2 regions of the Streptomyces sp. NPDC086549 genome follow, and region 1 is predicted to be linked to the other one. Evidence: riboswitches for the same ligand, from Rfam matches in the RefSeq annotation. Region 1 holds a riboswitch; the other holds the start of a gene.

Region 1 (6,782 bases):
CGCCCTCGCCGAGGGCCTGTCGGCATGCGGTACGTCCGTCGCGGAGCTCCACGGGGTGGTCATCACCCATCACCACCCCGACCACCACGGCCTGTCGGGCAGGGTGCGGGAGGCCTCCGGCGCCTGGATCGCCATGCACGCGGCCGACACGGCCATCGTGCGGCGCGCCCGCGAGACCCGCCCCGAGCGCTGGTTCGCCTACATGGCCGCCAAGCTCACGGCCGCCGGTGCCCCCGAGGAGCACGTGGCCCCGCTCCGTACCGCACGCCGCCGCACCCTGCCCGGTCTCTCCCCCGCGCTGCCCGACCGGGAGGTCGTCCCCGGCGAACTCCTCGCTCTCCCCGGCCGCCGCCTGCGCGCGATCTGGACGCCGGGCCACACCCCGGGCCACGTCTGCCTGCACCTGGAGGAGGAGCACCCGTCCCGGCTCCCCGGCCACGGACGTCTCTTCTCGGGCGACCACCTGCTCCCGGAGATCACCCCGCACATCGGCCTGTACGAGGACCCGGACGACGCGACAGTCACCGACCCCCTCGGCGACTACCTCGACTCACTGGAACGCGTCGGCCGCCTGGCCCCCGCGGAGGTGCTCCCGGCTCACCAGCACGCCTTCACCGACGCGCCCTCCCGCGTACGGCAGTTGCTGGCCCACCACGAGGAACGGCTGGCCGGCCTGCTGGCCCTGCTGGCCGAGCCCCTCACCCCCTGGCAACTGGCCGAACGCATGGAGTGGAACCGCCCCTGGGAACAGATCCCTTACGGGTCGAGGAACATCGCCGTCTCCGAGGCCGAGGCGCATCTACGACGCCTGGTGAAGCAGGGCCGCGCGGAGGCCGTGCCGGGGAGCGAGCCGGTGGCGTACGTGGCGGTGTAATTCGTTCGCGGCCCAGGTCCCTGCTTGCTAAACAGCCTCATGGACCCCTTGGAGAACCTCCTCGCCGAACGCGCCTGCGAGCGCCTCGTCCTCGACTTCGTCCGCCGTCTCGACCTCGGTGAACCCGGCTCGGTGGCGGAGCTGTTCACCGAGGACGGCACCTGGGAGTGGCCGGACGGCGGACGGCTGGTCAAGGGCCGCGAGGCCCTGCGCGAGTACTTCGGCGCCCGGCCCGCCGACCGCCTCTCGCGCCGCCTGATGTCCAACGTCCTGGTCACGGTGACCACTCCGGACACGGCGACCGCCACCTCGTACTTCTCCACGTACCGCGTCGACGGCTACGAGGGCGGCATGGTGCCGCCCGGCCCGCCGGTCCAGATCGGACACTACGAGGATGCCTTCCGGCGCGTCGAAGGCCGGTGGCTGCTCGAAACCCGGGTGCTGCACCTGCCGTTCGGGGGGCCGACACCGCGCGCCGGCCGTGACTAGCGCACCAACCCTCGGATCAAGTCCTCGGCAGCCCCCAGGAGTTCGACCTCACGAGGGCTCATCGTCGGGTTGGCCGCGCGACGTCCGCGTGCCTCCGTGAGGCCGGAGTCCGTGAGGTCGGAGGGGTCGGCGAGCAGGGCCGTGAGCATCTCGCGGGCCGGGGCGGCGATCGGATCGCCGCCGACGGCGACCTGGGCCAGGATCACCGCGGACATGCCCCAGTCGAGGCCCGGATGGCCGTCCTCCGCGTTGGTCCAGTCGATGACCCGGGGCCCGTCCGGGGTGAGGATCACGTTGTCGGGGTGGAGGTCCAGGTGCAGGACGCGGACGTCGGGGTCGTCGGCACTCCGGCCGGGAACCGTGTGCAGCTGCCGCAGCAGCCTGGCCAGCAGCGTGCCCGCCTCCTCCGTGCCGAGCGAACCCTCCAGCAGGGCTCCCAGCATCGTCGGCCCGGACAGCCGCTCCATCACCAGGTCGGTGCGCGAGCCGGAGGGCCGCACCCGGGGCACGGGGTACCCGTGGTCCAGTACGTACGACATCACCGCCCCCTCGGCGGCCGCGTCCCCCCACCCCTCCCGGTCGCGGCGCAGCACCCACGCCTCGTCGATCTCGTACACGTCGGCCGAGCGGCCGGAACCGAGCAGTCTCCCCGTTGGCAGCATGGGGCGACTCTAATCGCCGCCCCCCGTGACCCGGGGTCCACAGCCACCCCTCAGCCTGCCGACTACCGCCCGGTAGAGTGGCCGCGTCGTCATCACACCCGTACGGGGGGAAGCCGGTGCAATTCCGGCGCTGACCCGCAACCGTGTACCGCTGCTACGGCGGTGAGCCGGACTGCCCCGCACGGGACGTTGACCGGCTCACGTGCGCGGGCATCCGCCCGCGTACGGCACCGTCGAGGTTTACGGAGCCGAGCCGCCCGGGGTGTCCCGTGCTGCCCGGCTCCCCGCAGGGAGAGGCACCCGCCGACCATGAACGTACGCCGCAGCGCCGCGGTGCTGGCAGCCGTCGCCGTGATCGGCACGGCCACGCCCGCCACAGCCGCCGACCCGTCCGCGTCCCCGTCCCCGTCGACGGCGCACGCGTCCGGGCTGTACGGCAGCACTGACCCGAAGTACGACGGCGTCTGGCGCCAGTCGCTGGCGCTGATCGCCCAACGCACGGTGGGTGTCACGCCCGCCGGGAAGGCCGTGGACTGGCTGACCGGGCAGCAGTGCTCCAACGGCGCCTTCGCCGCCTTCCGCGCCGACACCTCGAAGCCCTGCGAGGGCAACGCGGTGTTCGACACCAACGCCACGGCCGCCGCCGCACAGGCCCTGATGGCGGTCGGCGACCACGACGGCGATGCCCGCGCGGCGGTGAACTGGCTGAAGGGCCAACAGAACAAGGACGGCGGCTGGGGCTACACCGCCGGCGGGCCGAGCGACACGAACTCCACCGGCGTCGTCGTCGGCGCGCTCGCGGCGGTCGGCGACGACCCCGCCGTGCTCCGCTCGGAGGGGAAGACCCCGTACGACCTGCTGGCCAAGTGGTCCATACCCTGCGACGAGGACGGCGGCGGCGCGCTCGCCTACCAGCCGGACAAGAAGGGCAAGCTGGCGGCCAACGCGGACGCGACGGCGGCCGGTGTGCTGGGCGCGCTCGGCAAGGGGTTCGTGACGACCGCCGGGAAGGCACCGGAGGGCGACCCCAAGTGCGCCGCCTCCGGCAAGGCGCTCAAGCCGGAGGAGGTGGCCCGCAACGGCGCCGCGTACCTCGCCGCGGAGATGCACCGCACCGGCGACCACCTGATCTCCACGCTCCCCGGCGCCAAGGACCAGCCCGACTACGGCAACACCGCGGACGCGGTCGTCGCGCTCGCAGCGCAGGGCCGGACCGAGCAGGCGCAGAAGCCGTACGCCTGGCTGGAGAAGAACGCCGCCACGTGGGCGAAGCAGAGCGGCCCGGCGGCCTACGCCGAACTGATCCTCGCCGCGCACGCCATGGGCAAGAACCCGTACGGCTTCGGCGGTACGGACCTCGTACGGGCGCTCAACGCGACCGGACCCGCCCCGCAGACGGTCAAGAAGCCCACCGGGTACGAGGCCCCCAAGGCCGACAAGTCCGACTCGGGCCACGGCGTCTGGTGGATCGTCGGCACCGGTCTGGTCGCCGGCGTCGGCATCGGCTTCCTGCTCAGCGGCCGCCGGAAGCGGCAGCAGCCGTGACCGTCGTCCGCCGTGCCGTGCCACTGCTCCTGGCCGCGCTCTTCCTCTGGGGGTCCGTGGGCCAGGCCCAGGCCGTCGGCTACCGCTACTGGTCCTTCTGGGAGCGCGACGGCAGCAAGTGGATCTACGCCACCCAGGGCCCGTCGACGGCCCGTCCCGGCGACGGGGACGTGCAGGGCTTCCGGTTCGCGGTGAGCGAGGACTCCGCCGACGCGACCCGCCCGCGCGGCACGGCGGACTTCCACTCCATCTGCGCGGGCACACCCGCCGCCGCGGGAAAGAAGCGGGTGGCCCTGGTCATCGACTTCGGTACGTCCTCGGACGCCCCGTCCGGCGAGAGCCCGCCCGCTCGCCGGACGGCCTGCGCCCGGGTGTCCCCCGACGCGACGACGGCCGAGGCCCTGGCAGCGGTCGCCAAGCCCCTCCGCTACGACACCAACGCCCTCCTGTGCGCCATCTCGGGGTATCCGGAGAAGGGGTGCGGGGAGCAGGTGAGCGCGGAGAAGCAGGGGAAGGCGGAGAAGGCGGAGAAGAAGGGGGACGGGAAGCCGAAGGACTCGGATCACGGCCCGTCGGTGGGTCTGCTGGCCGGTGCGGGTGTGGTCGTACTGCTGGGAGCGGCGGCGCTGTGGCAGGCACGACGTCGTGCCTGACGCGCCGGCTCGGGCCGGCGTCCCCACCCCCACAGCCAGGCGCCGGAGCACACTGCACCCCGGCGCCTGGTGGCTCTGGTCGCTCGGCCTGGGCACCGCCGCCACCCGCACCACCAACCCCCTCCTCCTCGCCCTCCTCATCGCCGCGTCCGGCTATGTGGTCGCCACCCACCGCACCGCGGCCCCTTGGGCCCGCTCGTACTCCGCCTTCGCCAGACTCGCTCTCGCCGTCCTCCTCGTCCGTCTCGTGTTCGCGGTGTTCCTCGGCTCCCCCATCCCTGGCACGCACGTGATCGCCACGCTCCCCGAAGTCCCGCTCCCCCACTGGGCGCAGGGCATCCGGCTCGGCGGCGAGGTCACCGTGGAAGGACTCGTCTTCGCGCTGTACGACGGCCTGAAACTGGCCACGCTCCTCATCTGCGTCGGCGCCGCGAACGCCCTCGCCAACCCGGCCCGCCTCCTCAAGTCCCTTCCCGGCGCCCTGTACGAGATGGGCGTGGCCGTGGTCGTCGCGCTCACCTTCGCCCCCAACCTGATCGCCGACGTCCAGCGCCTGCGCGCCGCCCGCCGGCTGCGCGGCCGCCCGGACCGGGGCATCCGCGGCCTGCTGCACGTCGGACTCCCGGTCCTGGAGGGCGCGTTGGAACGCTCCGTCGCCCTGGCCGCCGCGATGGACGCCCGCGGTTACGGCCGCAGCGCCGACGTCCCCGCCCCGGTCCGCCGCACCACCACCGCGCTCACCCTCGGCGGCCTGCTCGGCGTCTGCGCGGGAACGTACGGACTCCTCACCGCCGAGGGCGGCACCTATGGCCTGCCCGTCCTGCTGGCCGGAGTCGCCGCCGCCCTCGGGGGTCTGCGCCTCGGGGGCCGTCGCACCCTGCGCACCCGCTACCGCCCCGATCCCTGGGACCTGCGCGCCTGGCTGGTCGCCGGATCCGGCGCCGCGGTCGCCGCGCTGCTCGCCCTGGCTTCCGCGAGCGACCCCGCGGCCCTGCATCCGGGAGTCGTCCCGCTCACCGCGCCGACCCTCCCCCTGTGGCCGGCGGCCGCCGTACTCCTCGCCCTGCTCCCCGCCTTCGCCGTCCCCAAGGAGCCTTCATGATCCGCTTCGAGGATGTCTCCGTGACGTACGAGGGGGCGGTCGAACCCACCGTCCAGGGCCTCGACTTCGAGGTCCCGGAAGGTGAACTGGTCCTGCTCGTCGGCCCGTCCGGGGTCGGCAAGTCCACCGTGCTGGGCGCGGTCGGCGGACTCGTCCCGCACTTCACCGGCGGCACCCTGCGCGGCCGCGTCACGGTCGCCGGGCGGGACACCCGGACGCACAGGCCGCGCGAGCTCGCCGATGTCGTCGGCACGGTGGGCCAGGATCCGCTCGCCCACTTCGTGACGGACACGGTCGAGGACGAACTCGCCTACGGGATGGAGTCGTTGGGGCTCGCCCCGGAGGTCATGCGGCGCCGCGTCGAGGAGACCCTCGACCTGCTCGGCCTCGCCGATCTGCGCGACCGGCCCATCGCCACCCTCTCCGGTGGCCAGCGCCAGCGCGTCGCCATCGGCTCCGTCCTCACCCCGCATCCCGCGGTCCTCGTCCTCGACGAGCCGACGTCGGCGCTCGACCCGGCGGCCGCCGAGGAGGTCCTCGCCGTCCTGCAGCGCCTCGTCCACGACCTCGGTACGACGGTCTTCATGGCAGAGCACCGCCTGGAGCGGGTGATCCAGTACGCCGACCGGGTCGTCCTGCTGCCCGCCCCGGGCGCCGCCCCGCTGCTGGGCACCCCGGCCGAGGTGATGGCCGTCTCCCCGGTGTACCCGCCGGTCGTGGACCTGGGAAGGCTGGCCGGCTGGTCCCCGCTGCCGCTGACCGTGCGGGACGCGCGCCGCCGGGCCGGGGAGCTGCGGGAGCGGCTCGGGGGCCGGGAGGCGCCGCACACGACACCGGCGGTCGCGACCGTGCCCGCGCCCCGTGTCCCCGCTCACGCTCCCCGCCGGTTCCTGCGCCGGCGCACCCCCGAGTCCGCGTCCCCGCTGGTGGCCGAGGTCCGCTCGCTCGCCGTCCGGCGCGGCCGAGTCACCGCCCTCCGGCAGGTGGACCTCACCTTCGCCCCGGGCGAGACGGTCGCCCTGATGGGACGCAACGGCGCCGGGAAGTCCACGCTGCTGAGCACCCTCGTCGGGCTCGTCGAACCGTCCGCCGGGTCGGTCCTGGTCGGCGGTGCCGTCCCCCGTCGCACCGCGCCCCGCGACCTGGTGCGGCACGTCGGCCTGGTACCGCAGGAGCCCCGCGACCTGCTGTACGCCGACACGGTCGCCGCCGAGTGCGCGGCCGCCGACCGGGACGCGCAGGCCGAGCCGGGCACGTGCCGCGCGCTGGTCTCCGGTCTCCTGCCGGACATCGGAGACGACACCCACCCCCGCGACCTCTCCGAGGGCCAGCGGCTCGCGCTCGCCCTGGCCGTCGTACTCACCGCCCGTCCTCCGCTGCTCCTCCTGGACGAGCCGACCCGCGGTCTGGACTACGCGGCGAAGGCACGCCTGGTCACCGTGTTGCGCGGGCTCGCC
Region 2 (6,782 bases), on a different contig from region 1:
CGGAGGCGGCAAGGGACGGCGACGAGGACGCGGCGGGATCCGGGGCCGTCGTGGCCGGGAGTTCCGCCGCCGTGAGCGCCGAGATTCCGAAGCAGCAGTCGGCCGTGGAGGCCGCCGACGACGAGGCCGGTGACGGCGCCCGCACATAGCTGCCCCGCGAAGGAAGAGGGAAGGTGGATCATGCATCTCTTGGACAACTTGAAGGCCAAGCTCGTCCCTGCCAAGCACAAGGTGTCGGATCTCGCGCACCAGCACGGGGACACGATCGACAAGATCCAGCACGGTCTCGACAAGGCCGCGAAGGTCGTCGACGAGAAGACCAAGGGCAAGTACAGCGACAAGATCCACACGGGTACGGGCAAGGCCAAGGGCGCCATGGACCGGCTCGCACACAAGAGTGGCCCCGAGCAGGGCGACGGCACGACGCCGCAGTCCGAGACGCCGCCGCCGGCTTCCTGAGCGGCGTATGGATCGGCGGACGGCCGACGAGCGTGAGGGCTCCCGGCCGCCCGCCGCCCGCCTTCCGACCGCGCGGCCTATGACCAGGCGGCGACCATGTACCCCACCCCGTACGGCGCGTCCTCGTACAGCAGCGCGCCAGTGAGGCTCGCGCCCTCGGCCGCGCCCGTGAGGACCTGCCAGGGGGCACGGCCGGAGGCCTTCAGCCCCTGGGCCAGCTCGGCGTCGAGAAACTTCAGCGCCGCCAGGTCCGCCGAACCCAGCGCACGCGCGACCTCGGCGTCGAAGGGTGCCGCCCGCTCGTCCAGGTAGCCCGGCGCCTTCACCGTGCGGCACGCGCTGGCGTCGCCCATCACCAGCAGCGCCACCCGCCCGGCCTGTGCCCCGATCTCTCTTCCGGCTTCGATGCACCGCTCGGGCGCGAGCGTTTCTCCCACACCGAGACCCTCGATCGGGGCACCCGCCCAGCCGGTCCTCTCCAGCAGCCACGCGGCCACGGCGAGCGACGGCGGCAGCTCGCGCTCGGACTCCGCTCCCTGCTTCGGGCCCAGCCGTACGTCGAGGTCGACGCCGAAGCCGCGGAAGGAACCCCGGGTGCCCTGCGGATGGCGGCCGCGCCCGCTCCGCCCTGCGGGCCCGACGACCACCAGCCGGTCGGGCCGGGCGGCCGCGAGCACCCCGAGCGCGTCCGTGCACGCGAAGCGCGCCGCGTCCAGCTCGGACGCGGCACCCGCGGCGACGACGGGCACGAGGAGCGGCGGGCAGGGGCAGACTGCGGCGGCGACAAGCACGATCGGCAGCGTAACGCCGTACAGCGTCCCGGCGTCCCTCCCCGACGTGCCCTCCTGTCGGATCGGTCGCAGCCGCAGGGGCTCGTCGGATCAGTCGCAGCCGCAGGCGCTCGTCGCGGCCGGGAGCGGCGCCGGGACGCCGATCTTCGGCAGGCCGAGCATCACGCCGGCCGGCTTCGCCGCCTCCGCCGCGTTGCGCTTCTCCCACGCGTCACCCGCGCGCGTGCGGCGCACGTCGAGGACGGCCCCCTCGGCGAGGAGGTGGTGCGGGGCGGCGTAGGTGATCTCCACGGTGACCACGTCGCCGGGGCGTACTTCCTGCTCCGGCTTGGTGAAGTGGACCAGGCGGTTGTCGGCGGCGCGGCCGGAGAGGCGGTGCGTGGCACCGTCCTTGCGGCCCTCGCCCTCGGCGACCATCAGCTCAAGAGTGCGGCCGACCTGCTTCTTGTTCTCCTCCCAGGAGATCTCCTCCTGGAGGGCGACGAGGCGCTCGTAACGCGCCTGGACGACCTCCTTGGGAATCTGGTTCTCCATGGTGGCGGCCGGGGTGCCGGGGCGCTTGGAGTACTGGAAGGTGAACGCCTGCGCGAACCGCGCCTCGCGCACCACGTGCAGCGTCTGCTCGAAGTCCTCCTCGGTCTCGCCGGGGAAGCCCACGATGATGTCGGTGGTGATCGCGGCGTGCGGGATGGCGGCGCGGACCTTCTCGATGATCCCCAGGTAGCGGTCCTGGCGGTAGGAGCGTCGCATCGCCTTCAGGATGGTGTCCGAGCCGGACTGGAGCGGCATGTGGAGCTGCGGCATCACGTTCGGCGTCTCGGCCATGGCCGCGATCACGTCGTCGGTGAAGTCGCGAGGGTGCGGGGAGGTGAAACGGACCCGCTCCAGGCCCTCGATGCTCCCGCAGGCGCGCAGCAGCTTGCTGAAGGCCTCGCGGTCGCCGATGTCGGAGCCGTACGCGTTGACGTTCTGGCCGAGCAGCGTGATCTCGGAGACGCCCTCGCCGACCAGGGCCTCGATCTCGGCGAGGATGTCGCCGGTGCGGCGGTCCTTCTCCTTGCCGCGCAGCGCCGGGACGATGCAGAAGGTGCAGGTGTTGTTGCAGCCGACGGAGATCGAGACCCAGGCCGCGTACGCGCTCTCCCGGCGCGTCGGCAGCGTGGAGGGGAACGCCTCCAGCGACTCGGCGATCTCGACCTGCGCCTCTTCCTGGACGCGGGCACGCTCCAGCAGGACCGGCAGTTTGCCGATGTTGTGCGTACCGAAGACGACGTCCACCCAGGGCGCCTTCTTCACAATCGTGTCGCGGTCCTTCTGTGCCAGACAGCCGCCGACCGCGATCTGCATCCCGGGGCGCTGGGCCTTCCTCGGCGCGAGGCGGCCGAGGTTTCCGTAGAGCCGGTTATCGGCGTTCTCACGCACGGCGCAGGTGTTGAAGACCACGACGTCCGCGTCCCCGTCGGAGCCCTCGGGGGCGCGCACGTACCCGGCCTCTTCGAGCAGCCCGGACAATCGCTCGGAGTCGTGGACGTTCATCTGGCACCCGTAGGTGCGGATCTCGTAGCTCTTGGGTGCTTGAACGTCCACTGCGGGGCTCCGGTCGCTGCTGCTGGTCATGGGTCAAGGGTAGGCGCTCCCCGGGGCCCGGCTGCCGGAGACCTTGATCGGTGGCTCACGGCGCCCGGCGCCCGACGCCCGGACCGTGGCCTGCCCGGCCCCCGGACAGGTCGCTCGTTGCTCCGCGGTGAGCTGTCGGGTGGTGCTTTGCCGTGCCGGGCGAGCGGATTGGTGCCGCTGTCCGCGCTCCGGACACGTACGGTTCCGTCGTCGCCGAGGCTCGCCACCCTGTGGCCGTCGGGGCTGAAGGACACGCCTTGCGCCGTGCCGTCGTGGCCCGCAGCACCACGGGCTCGCCCGTGCCGTCGGCGCGGCGCACACATACGGCGCCGTCGGTCGAGGCGCCGGCGACCCGTCGGCCGTCAGGGCCGAAGACGACTCCCGCCTCGCGGGCGCGGGCGGTCTGGACGACGGCGAGGGAGGTCAGGACCGTCAGGGCGGCCGCCACCGCCGCGAGTCCGGTGAGAACCGCTCTCCTGCGGCGTCTGCCGACGGCCCGTTGCCGAGCGGCCTCGCACGGTCGGTGGTCGAGGGGACGCCCAGCCCCCTCTCATGTCCTGACGGGTTCAGTGCGCAGCGGGAACTGCCCGCCCCGACCCGGAGGTCGCGGGCTTCGGATGCAGCAGCCGCTCGGCCAACTCGCCGAAAAGCAGGCCGAAGCCGCCCCACAGGACGGTCTGGATGGCCGGCGCGGAGAGCCGGAACCGCCACAGCAGGGTGGCCGGGAAGTCCTTCGGCACCTCGTTGACGACCGGCAGGAAGGCGTACGCGAGGCCGGTCACGAGGACGAGGCCGGACAGCAGCAGCGCGGTCGCCCGCAGGGAGAAACGGCCCACGCGGCCGAGCGCGAAGCAGAAAGCGAGCGCGGCGATGCCGCCGAAGGCAACGCCGTAGACCAGGACGCCGGTGGCGCGACCGGCGGTGGAGCGCAGGGAGCGGAGTTCACGGGTGTGCGGCGCCCCTGGCGTCAGTGGCAGGGGAAACCGAGCAGGTGACGGGCGTCGTGGACCCACTCGTGGACGTCCGTGCCGTTGAGCACGGACGTGGCGCCCTGCTCGGCGCCGACGAAGTAGAGCAGGACCAGCATCAGGACACCGAAGAAGACCGCCCACGGAGCGATCGTCTTCAGCGGCAGCTTGGCGGGAACGACGGGGGTGGTGGCTGTCGGCTGGGCGACGGTCTGCGCCATGGCAGGGCCTCCTCTGGGAGTTCGCGTCCCATCTCGGTGGTGCACAGGACGACGGCCACGGGTCTGACTCACGAGCCGCCCAGGGCGCTCGCTCACAGTGGCGCGACCGTGCCGGACTCCCACCGGCTTCCGTCGTACCGTCGTCGATACCGGACAGACCGTATCGCGTGACGCGTGCATGTCCAAGACCGCGTCACCGGGCGTGATCTTCCTCTCCCGGTCATGGACCGACGCGGCGCCGGACCTCGGAAGCCGTCCGGCGGCGCGGCGGCGTGATGGTGTAGAGGTCGAGAATGTCCGGCAGGGGAACGACGCCGGGGCCGCCCGCGCGCACCCAGGCAGCGATGTCCTCGGTCGCGTCCGGGTCGTTGACCAGACCCAGCCAGACCGGCCGGGCTCCGGCAGCCCGGCCGGCGGCGGAGGGTTGTACGACGATGACGTTGGCCTGCTCGCACACGTCGAGGCAGGCGGAGACGCGCACGGGCACCTCGGCACGCAGACGTGCGGTCTGCGCCGCGTGATCGACGCCGGACACCTTGGGACTGCCGCAGCAGCAGTCCCTGCACACGACGACACGGCTCGGCGCCGGGTCGGCCGCCTCCGTGGCCGCCGCCTCCGTGGCCGCCGCGTCCACGGCCGCCTCCATGGCCGCCTCGTTGTCGAACGCCTCTTCCGTCGGCTTGCCGGGCACGCCGAATCACTCCCCTCCCGGGGAGATCCGCCCCGGTGTCCGTCGAGGAGGCGACCGCGTGAGTCTCCTGGCTCTCGGGTCGTCGCCCGTCCCGGCCTTCCCGCCCGTCTGGGGGCAGTGGCCTGTCGGGACTTCGCTCACCGATCACAGTGGCGGGACCGCGCCGGATTCACACCGGCTTCCTCGGACCGCCGTCGCCCTGTCACCGATCATCATTCCATCCGGGGTGCCGTCGTCATGGCACCAGTGTTCGGTCCGCGGAACCCTGGGGCCTGAGTACGGATACTCAGGCGGCATCCGGCCACCGACGCGGCCTGAAGTCGCCGTGGGTCAGGTCACGTTGGGATGCGGCCGGATTATGTGGGTCCACTGTGCGGACCATGGCATGCTCATGGCCCGTCACCGAGTTACCGGCCAGTACGACACGTCGCTCGCCGTCCGCCGGTACCTCCTTGCCACCCCCACCCTCAGGACTCACCTTGCGCAGACGCACGAGGCACACGCATGCCCTCATGCCCGCCTTCGCCGTGACCGCCCTCCTTTTCGCCGCAGGCTGCTCCTCGCCCGCGTCGCAGGCCGAGCAGCCTGCCGCCGCCCGAAGCCAGGAGACCCAGAGCCCGGACGACACCGCCACGGACGCGGCGTACCACTCGCTCACCGTCGCCGCCGCTCCCACCGCCACCGCCACCGCGGCGGCGGGTCCGGCCGGCTCGGGCAGGCCGGCGCACAAGACCACGCTCGCCATCAGTTCGTACGACAGCAGGACCCGACGGGCCGTCATCTCCCAAGGGAAGAAGTCGACTTCCCCCTCCCCGCCGGCCACGTCCCCCTCGGCCTCCTCCTCGTCCGCCTCCTCCCCCTCTCCCAGCGCCTCCGCCGCCCAGCACGAGGCCGCCGTGGGTGACGTCATCGCGAGCGCCCCGGCGCCCGGTGCCCCGGACGGTCTGCTCGCCAAGGTCACCAAGGTGATCGGCGAGACGGACAGGGGAACAGAGGTGCAGACCGAACCCGCCACGCTCAACGCCCTGCTCGGCGACGACACGGCGAAGGGCACCGTGCCCGTCGACCCGGCCTCCTTCGACGTCGACAAGCTGTTGCCCGACGTCAAGGTCTCCTGGTCCAGGGCCGGTGATGTGCACGTCGGCCCCAAGGGCGCCACGGTGCCACTGGGCAGCCTGCGGCTCGACGTCTCCGCCGAGGTGCCAACGGCCGAGGGCGCTCCGGTGTCGGCAGCGGCCTCGGTGTCCGGCTTCGTACAGGTCGCTCCGCAGGTCGACTTCAGGTACGGCGGCGAGGGCACCGACGCCGCGCCCGGCTCCGCGTACCTGGGCGTGTCCGGCGACTGGACCTCCGGCTGGGCCGTCAAGGGCCGTGCCGCCGCCTCCACCACCACGCCACTGCGGATCCCCTTCGCGAAGCTGCACGCCGACCCGGTGCTGCAGGTCGGCCCCGTCCCGGTCGTCGTCAACCTCGACCTGACCTGCTACTTCCAGATCAGCGCCGACGGCAAGGTCACCGTCGACGTGGAGCAGAGCCTCAAGGGCGACTTCAAGGCCGGCGGCACCTTCGGCGCGGGCAAGGGCTGGACGCCGGTGAGCGCCTCCGACATGACGAGCACACCGGTGCGGACCTCGGTGACCACCGCCGGGAACGTGAAGACCGCGCTCGGCGCCGAGGCCTCGGTCGGTCTCTACGGCACCGTGGGTGTCACGGCCGACCTGGCGCCGTACCTGCGCGGCGAGGCCTCCGGGACGGTGCAGGCATCGTCGGACACCACCGGAGCGAAGACCACCGGCACATGGGGCCTGTACGGCGGCGTGGACCTGTCCGGCACCCTGCGCCTGCAGTTGTCCGTCTTCGGTACCCCCGTCCTCCAGCGGAGCATTCCGCTGGGCGTGCTGCACCGTGAGTGGCAGCTGGCGGGCGACTCGCTCTGAGGCGACGTCAGGCGCCGCCGGGTATCCATCCCTGGCGGCGCAGGACGGCCGACACGTCCGGCGCCTCGTAGTGCTCGCCCTTGAGGACCTTGCCGTCG

What was found. A riboswitch is a leader RNA that binds a small molecule or an ion and turns the genes downstream of it on or off. The one in region 1 is predicted to bind cobalamin.
Region 2: it holds a riboswitch for cobalamin, as region 1 does, so the genes downstream of both, ACIPSA_RS40365 ((2Fe-2S) ferredoxin domain-containing protein) here and ACIPSA_RS02615 (prenyltransferase/squalene oxidase repeat-containing protein) in region 1, are expected to answer to the same signal.

What each region holds. Positions count from the first base shown of each region.
Region 1 covers NZ_JBIVBS010000001.1:559,772-566,553, forward strand. Annotated here, with positions in the region: gene ACIPSA_RS02600 (MBL fold metallo-hydrolase) at 1-874, shown strand, start outside; gene ACIPSA_RS02605 (nuclear transport factor 2 family protein) at 914-1,363, shown strand; gene ACIPSA_RS02610 (phosphotransferase) at 1,360-2,025, opposite strand; cobalamin riboswitch at 2,092-2,225, shown strand; gene ACIPSA_RS02615 (prenyltransferase/squalene oxidase repeat-containing protein) at 2,335-3,570, shown strand; gene ACIPSA_RS02620 (SCO2322 family protein) at 3,567-4,223, shown strand; gene ACIPSA_RS02625 (CbiQ family ECF transporter T component) at 4,216-5,325, shown strand; gene ACIPSA_RS02630 (ABC transporter ATP-binding protein) at 5,322-6,782, shown strand, end outside.
Region 2 covers NZ_JBIVBS010000018.1:47,005-53,786, reverse strand. Annotated here, with positions in the region: gene ACIPSA_RS40395 (hypothetical protein) at 1-149, shown strand, start outside; gene ACIPSA_RS40390 (antitoxin) at 181-459, shown strand; gene ACIPSA_RS40385 (class III extradiol dioxygenase subunit B-like domain-containing protein) at 537-1,250, opposite strand; gene miaB (tRNA (N6-isopentenyl adenosine(37)-C2)-methylthiotransferase MiaB) at 1,341-2,867, opposite strand; gene ACIPSA_RS40375 (CbtA family protein) at 3,434-3,844, opposite strand; gene ACIPSA_RS40370 (CbtB-domain containing protein) at 3,835-4,056, opposite strand; cobalamin riboswitch at 4,093-4,233, opposite strand; gene ACIPSA_RS40365 ((2Fe-2S) ferredoxin domain-containing protein) at 4,277-4,702, opposite strand; cobalamin riboswitch at 4,808-4,932, opposite strand; gene ACIPSA_RS40360 (hypothetical protein) at 5,260-6,684, shown strand; gene ACIPSA_RS40355 (hypothetical protein) at 6,692-6,782, opposite strand, start outside.